DNA from 2 places in the Achromobacter sp. NCFB-sbj8-Ac1-l genome. Region 1 is predicted to be linked to the other one. Evidence: riboswitches for the same ligand, from Rfam matches in the RefSeq annotation. Region 1 holds a riboswitch; the other holds the start of a gene.
What was found. A riboswitch is a leader RNA that binds a small molecule or an ion and turns the genes downstream of it on or off. The one in region 1 is predicted to bind glycine.
Positions count from the first base shown of each region.

Region 2: linked by a shared signal. The riboswitch ahead of gcvT (glycine cleavage system aminomethyltransferase GcvT) and the one ahead of ACUDP5_RS19605 (D-amino acid dehydrogenase) in region 1 are both predicted to bind glycine.

Region 1 is NZ_CP199812.1:4,265,219-4,268,546, reverse strand. Features, by position in the region: gene ACUDP5_RS19610 (sulfite exporter TauE/SafE family protein) at 1-334, shown strand, start outside; gene ACUDP5_RS19605 (D-amino acid dehydrogenase) at 338-1,567, opposite strand; glycine riboswitch at 1,612-1,702, opposite strand; glycine riboswitch at 1,704-1,794, opposite strand; gene ampC (class C beta-lactamase) at 1,928-3,151, shown strand.
Region 2 is NZ_CP199812.1:5,600,375-5,603,702, forward strand. Features, by position in the region: gene gcvP (aminomethyl-transferring glycine dehydrogenase) at 1-380, opposite strand, end outside; gene gcvH (glycine cleavage system protein GcvH) at 478-855, opposite strand; gene gcvT (glycine cleavage system aminomethyltransferase GcvT) at 952-2,052, opposite strand; glycine riboswitch at 2,139-2,261, opposite strand; glycine riboswitch at 2,295-2,389, opposite strand; gene ACUDP5_RS25710 (ZIP family metal transporter) at 2,477-3,328, opposite strand, start outside.

The DNA.
Region 1 (3,328 bases):
GGGCGGCATCGGCGGTTTCGCGGGCAGCGTGCCCACGCTGTGGTGCACGCTGCGCGGCTTCAACAAGGACACCCAGCGCGCCGTGATCCAGAACTTCAACCTGGCGATGCTGTCGGTGACGATGGCCACCTACCTGGCCACCGGCATCGTCACCCGCGACATGGCGCCCATGTTCGCGGTGGTGGCGCCGGCCATGCTGATCCCCACGCTGCTCGGCACCCGCCTGTACATCGGCATTTCCGAAGTGACGTTCCGGCGCACGGTACTGGGCCTGCTGACGTGTTCGGGGCTGACGTTGCTGGCGTCTTCGGTGCCGCAGTTGCTGGCGCGGTAGGCGCTACGCCAGCGCCACCCCGTCCCGCACACTTGCCGCCAGCATCTGCGCCGTCGCTGCCGACAGCGTCCACCCCAAATGCCCGTGTCCGGTGTTGTAGAACACGCCGGGCCGCTTGCCCGGGCCGACGCGCGGCATCATGTTGGGGGTCATGGGGCGCAGGCCGCACCAGGGCACCACGCGTGACGTGCGTACGCCGGGGAAGTGCTTGCGGGTCCAGTCCACCAGCGGCTGGATGCGCTCGGCGCGGATGTCCATGTTGAAGCCGTTGAATTCCGCCGTGCCGGCCACGCGGAAGCGGTCGCCCAGGCGGCTGGTGACGATCTTGGCGGCTTCATCGAGCAGGCTGACGGTGGGGGCGGCAGCGCGGCTGTCGGGCTCGTCCAGGTGCACGCTGATGGAATAGCCCTTGACCGGGTAGATGTTCAGCGAGTCGCCCAGCTGGCGCGCGAACTGGCGGCTGGCGGCGCCGGCGCAGATGACGATGGCGCTGGCCTCGTGCTGTTCCTGTTGCGTGCCGCCTTCGCGGGCAATGTCCAAGACGTAGGGCAGGCCGTCGCGGCTGATGGCGCGGATGTCGGCGTCCTGCTCGAAGCGCACGCCGCGGCGCGCGCAGGCACGGGCCAGGCCGCTGGTGAATTTGTGGATGTCGCCGGTGGCATCGGACGGCGTGTAGAAGCCGCCGTGGCAGGCCGTTTGCAGCGCGGGTTCGATGGCGCGTGCTTCGTCGGGCGTGACCGCGTGGCGTTCCAGTCCGCCTTCGCGCAGCAGCGCGTTGGCGCGGCGTGCGGTCTCGAAGCTGGCGGCGTCGTGGTAGATGTGCAGGATGCCGCGCCGATCCAGGTCGAAGTCGATGCCTTCTTCCTCGGCCATGGCGTACAGGTGCTGGCGCGCCTCGATGGCCAGCCGGGTGGTGGCGATGGTGTTCTGGCGGTAGTTGCGGATCTGCCCCATGAACTGGGCCAGCCACGAATACTTGTGCCAGCTGAAGCGCGGGTTGAGCAGCAGCGGCGCATTGCGCCGCCCCAGCCAGCGCAGGCCCTTCATGACGGTGGCGGCGCTGTTCCAGACTTCGGCGTTGCTGGCGGACAGCTGGCCGCCGTTGGCATAGGACGTTTCCATGGCGGGATAACGCTGGCGGTCGTAGACCGTGACGTCGTAACCCAGTTTGCTCAAGGCGTACGCAGACGTGACGCCGGTGATACCGGCGCCGATGATGGCGATGCGGGGCATGGTGGCTCCAGATAGCGTGGCTGCGGCCAACCGGCAGCAGCACCCCATCTGTCTTGGTACCTGAGAGCTTCACCCGGGCGGCGAGCGCCGCGGGATCCCCTTCGGTGGGCGCGCCTGGCGCCTCTCTCCAGATTGTCTACACCGCGCAGTCCTGTTGCCTGAGAGTTTCCGGGGCGGTTGCTCCGTCGGCGCCCGCCACGGGGGCGAGTCTCTTCTGCGGGGTTTTGAATCGACCGGAGCAGGATAGCCAAAATTTCGGTCGGACGAGACTTAGGGTTAGTACTAGGATGTGCCAATTTCGTCCTACACTGGGCGCCATTCGGCCGGCGCTAGCCGGTGTTACGCGATAGGAAGAATTGCATGCGTTTACTGGAGAAATTCCGCGCGCCGTTGTTGCTGCTGGCCCTGGCCGCCGCGGCGGGTTCGGCCGCTGCCGCAGACGCCGCAGCGACACCCAAACCCGCATCGAGTGGATCTGCGGCGAATGTTCCCACGGCCCCCGCAGCCCCCACGGCCGCAGCCCCCGTCATCGATGCCGCCGTGCTCGAGGTCATGCGCCAATACGACATCCCCGGCATGGCGATCGCCGTCACCCGCAACGGCCAGCAGCGCTTTTTCAACTACGGCGATGCCTCGCGCGCACCGCGCAAGCCGGTATCGCCCGACACGCTGTTCGAGCTGGGCTCGATCAGCAAGACCTTCACTGTGACGCTGGCGGGCTATGCAGAGGCCTCGGGCAAACTGTCATTGGGCGACAGCCCCGCCCGGTACGTGCCCGAACTGCAAGGCACCGACTTTGCCAAGACGACGCTGATCAACCTGGCCACGCACACGGCCGGGGGCTTTCCCTTGCAGGTGCCGGACGCCGTGCAGGACATGGCCCAGTTGATGGCCTACCTGAAGGCCTGGACGCCGCAGTACGCGCCCGGTACGCACCGCACCTACGCCAATCCCAGCATCGGCATGCTGGGCGTGGTGGCGGCGCGCAGCCTGGGCCAGCCCTACGTGGCGGCGCTGGAGCAGGGCCTGTTTCCCAAGCTGGGGCTGCGCAGCACCTATGTGAACGTACCGCCTGAAAAAATGCCGGACTACGCCTGGGGCTACGACAAGCAGAACGCGGCGGTGCGGGTGAATCCGGGCGTGCTGGCGGACGAGGCCTATGGCGTGAAATCGACCGCCCGCGACATGATCCGCTTCGTCGAGGTGAACCTGGGCGTGGCGCCCGCGGATGCCGCCATCCAGCGCGCCATCGCGGCCACGCATACCGGCTACTACCAGCTGGGCGCGATGACGCAGGACCTGATCTGGGAGCAGTACCGCTACCCGGTATCGGTGGATGACCTGGTGGCCGGCAACTCGGCCAAGGTGGCGTTCGAAACCCTGCCCGTGCAGGCCGTGCAGCCGCCGAGCGCGCCGCAGGAGGCGGTGTGGATCAACAAGACCGGCGCCACCAACGGCTTTGGCGCCTACGTGGCCTTCGTGCCGTCGCGCAAGCTGGGCATCGTGATCCTGGCCAACCGCAACTATCCCAACGAGGCCTGCGTGCGGTTGGCGTTGAGTGTTTTGGAAAAAATTAATATGTAGTCAAGTGCTATTTCATTTCTCCGGATACTCCGGGTTTTGTGGCCTCATAAGACTGTACCAATGCTTGACGGCTGTACAAGTTTACGTTTGTGTTTGGCGCCACGATATTTTTAGCCGAATGCCCGCGCGACCGCCTTTATAGGTAGTTCGCCTAGATCAATGAGAAAAACCAGAAAT
Region 2 (3,328 bases), 1.3 Mb from region 1:
TAGTTCAGCAGGGCCTCGAGGCGGCCCTGCGAGATCTCGGGCTGGTAGGGCGTGTAGGCCGTGTACCAGGCGGGATTCTCGAGAATGTTGCGCAGGACCACGTTGGGGGTCTGCGTGCCGTAGTAACCCTGGCCGATGTAGTTGCGAAAGACCTTGTTGCGGCCGGCGATCTGCTTCAGTTCGGCCAGCACGTCGGCTTCGCTGCGCGAGGGCGGCAGCGCCAGCGGGGCCTGGCTGCGGATCTTGGGCGGCACGACTTCTTCGATCAGGGCGTCCAGGCTGGCGCTGCCGATCACGGCAAGCATGGCGGCCTGGTCGGCGTCGGAGGGGCCGATGTGGCGGGGAATGAAGTCGGTGTGGGTGTCTAGGGCGCGCGACATGGAGGGATCTCGGGGTAGCAGGTGTCGTCGGGGGACGAACGGTGATGCATCTTGCGGACGGGCGCGACGCCTGGCGCCGCCGCCCGCCCGGACAGGCTTAGCCGTTGGCGACGGCTTCGTAGCCGGCAGCGTCCAGCAGCTTGTCGGCATCGGCGGCGTTGACCGGCTTGATCTTGAAGATCCAGGCCGTGAAGGCCGATTCGTTGATCAGGTTGGGGTTGCTTTCGAGTTCGTCGTTGAATGCGACGATTTCGCCGGCGACCGGGGCGTAGATGTCGGAGGCGGCCTTGACCGACTCGACCACGCCGGCGGTTTCGCCTGCGTTCAGCTTGGCGCCGACCTTGACGTCGCCGACGAAGACCAGGTCGCCCAGTTGGTCCTGGGCGGTATCGGTGATGCCGACGACAAACACGTCGCCTTCGGCTTTGACCCATTCATGGGACTGGGTGTACTTGCGATCGGTGGGCAGACTCATGGGAACTCCTGAGGGATTCGGGTAGAAGAATGGTGTTGCGCGCCTCGCGCCGGCAGCCCGCCCGCCACGGGGGGCCTGCGGCGCGAAGCTTCGAGTTTACGAGTGTTCGACGGCTTTGCCGTTACGGACAAACGGCAGTTTGCAGACCAGGGCGGGCACCCATTTGCCGCGGATGTCGACCTCGACCGTATCGCCCGCGGCCACGCCTTGCGGCAGGCGGGCAAAGCCGATCGATACGCCCAGCGTGGGCGACATGGTGCCGCTGGTGAGTTCGCCGGTGCCTTGCGCGGTGCGCACGGCCATGTGGGCGCGCATGACGCCGCGTTCCTGCAGCTTCAGGCCGACGAAGGCGGCGGGCGTGGCGAATTGTTCCAGCGCGTCGCGGCCGATGAAGCGGCGCTCGGGGTTTTTCAGGGACACCGTCCAGGTCAGCGCGGCCTCGCCGGGCTGGGTCAGTTCGTCCATGTCCTGGCCGTACAGGTTCATGCCGGCTTCCAGGCGCAGCGTGTCGCGCGCGCCCAGGCCTGCCGGGCGCACGCCCTGGGCGACCAGGTCGCGCCACAGCTGCACGACGTCGGCAGCGGGCAGCACGATTTCAAAGCCGTCTTCGCCGGTGTAGCCGGTGCGGGCCACCAGGGTGTCGTCGCCGATGCGGGCGGCCACGAACGGGGTCAGCGGTTCACTGGCGGCCTGCCAGGCCGGGCGCGCGGCCCAGACCTTGGCGCGGGCGTTGGGGCCCTGCACGGCGACCATGGCCAGGTCGCGGCGCGGCGTGATGGTGACGTCGAACTTGCCGGCCTGCTTGACGCGCTGCATCCAGGCCATGTCTTTGTCGGCGGTGCCGGCGTTGACGACCACGCGCCATTGGTCGGCGGCGAAGAAATAGACGATCAGGTCGTCGATGACGCCGCCTTGCGGGTTCAGCATGCAGGTGTAGAGCGCCTTGCCCGGCACCGTCAGCTTGGCCACGTCGTTGGCCACCAGGCGCTGCAGGTAGGCAAAGGCATCCGGGCCGGTGACGTCGGCGTTGAGCATGTGCGAGACGTCGAACATGCCGGCGTCCTGGCGCACCGCGTGGTGCTCTTCGAGTTGCGAGCCGTAGGCCAGGGGCATGTCCCAGCCGCCGAAATCGACCATGCGGGCGCCGGAGGCGATGTGTTCGTCGGCCAGCGGGGTGCGTTTGAGGGTTGCGGACATGCAGGGGACTCCGGAGCGGCAGCGGTGCCAGGGTTACGGAATGCCGCTGGCAGATGGGCAATGCGCCCCCGCACAACGGCTGAATCTTCCGCCCCTCTGTCCTTTTGCCTGAGAGTTGCCCCGCGTGGCGGGTTTGCACCTTCGGCGCCTGGGCTGCGCGCTATGTCCCTGATTGGGCAGCGGCGCCAGGTCTCTCCAGAGTGCTGTTTTGCCGCGTCCGCACGGCATAAACCGGGACAGGGCAAACATGTGCGGTATGGGATACCTGAGCGATTCCGGGCGAATTGCGCCTTCGGCGGCGGCTGCGGTAACAGCCGCTCTCTCCCGCAACATGCGTGACAGCGCCGAAAGCATACCGCGAAACGCCGGCTTCGCCCAGCGCCGCGCGGCCTGTCACCGGCGGCCCGCAACCTGTTCGCAACGCCTAGCCCAGCGCCGTGTCCAGCAGCATCATCAGCACGAAGCCCAGCATCAGCCCGCAGGTGGCATAGACCTCGTGTCCCTTGCGATGCGATTCGGGGATGATTTCGTGGCTGATCACGAACAGCATGGCGCCCGCCGCGAATCCCAGGCCCCAGGGCAGCATGGCCGCCGACCAGCCCACCACCGCCGCGCCCAGCACGGCGCCGACCGGCTCGACCAGGCCGGACAACATTCCCAGCGCCACCGCGAACGACCGCTTGTAGCCGGCGGCGATCAGCGCCACGGCCACCACCAACCCTTCGGGGATGTCCTGGATGGCGATGCCGGTGGCCAGCGCGGTACCGCGCACCGGATCGTTGCCCGCGTAGCCCACGCCGATGGCCAGGCCTTCGGGCAGGTTGTGCAAGGTAATGGCGAAGACGAACAGCCAGGTACGGCGCAGCCGATGCGCCTCGATGCCTTCGCGGCCCTTGATGAAGTGTTCATGCGGCAGCAGCCGGTCCATCAGCAGCAGCGCGGCCGCGCCCAGCAGGATGGCCGCACCGACGGTCAGCCCGGCTCCCCAGGGGCCGGCGCCCTGCGATTCGGCTGCCGCGATGCCCGGCGCCACCAGCGAGAACGCGCTGGCCGCCAGCATCACGCCCGCGCCGAAGCCGAACATGCTGTCCTGCATTTTCTGGGGAATGGTGCGCGCGAAAAGAATGGGCAGCGTGCCCGCCGCGGTGGCGCCGGCGGCGACCATGCCGCCCAGCAGCGCGTCCGCCACATGGGGTGCGTGCACAGCGAGATAGACCCACAGCTGATGCAGGCCCAGGCAGGCGACCAGCACCGCCAACGTCCAGACACTGACGCT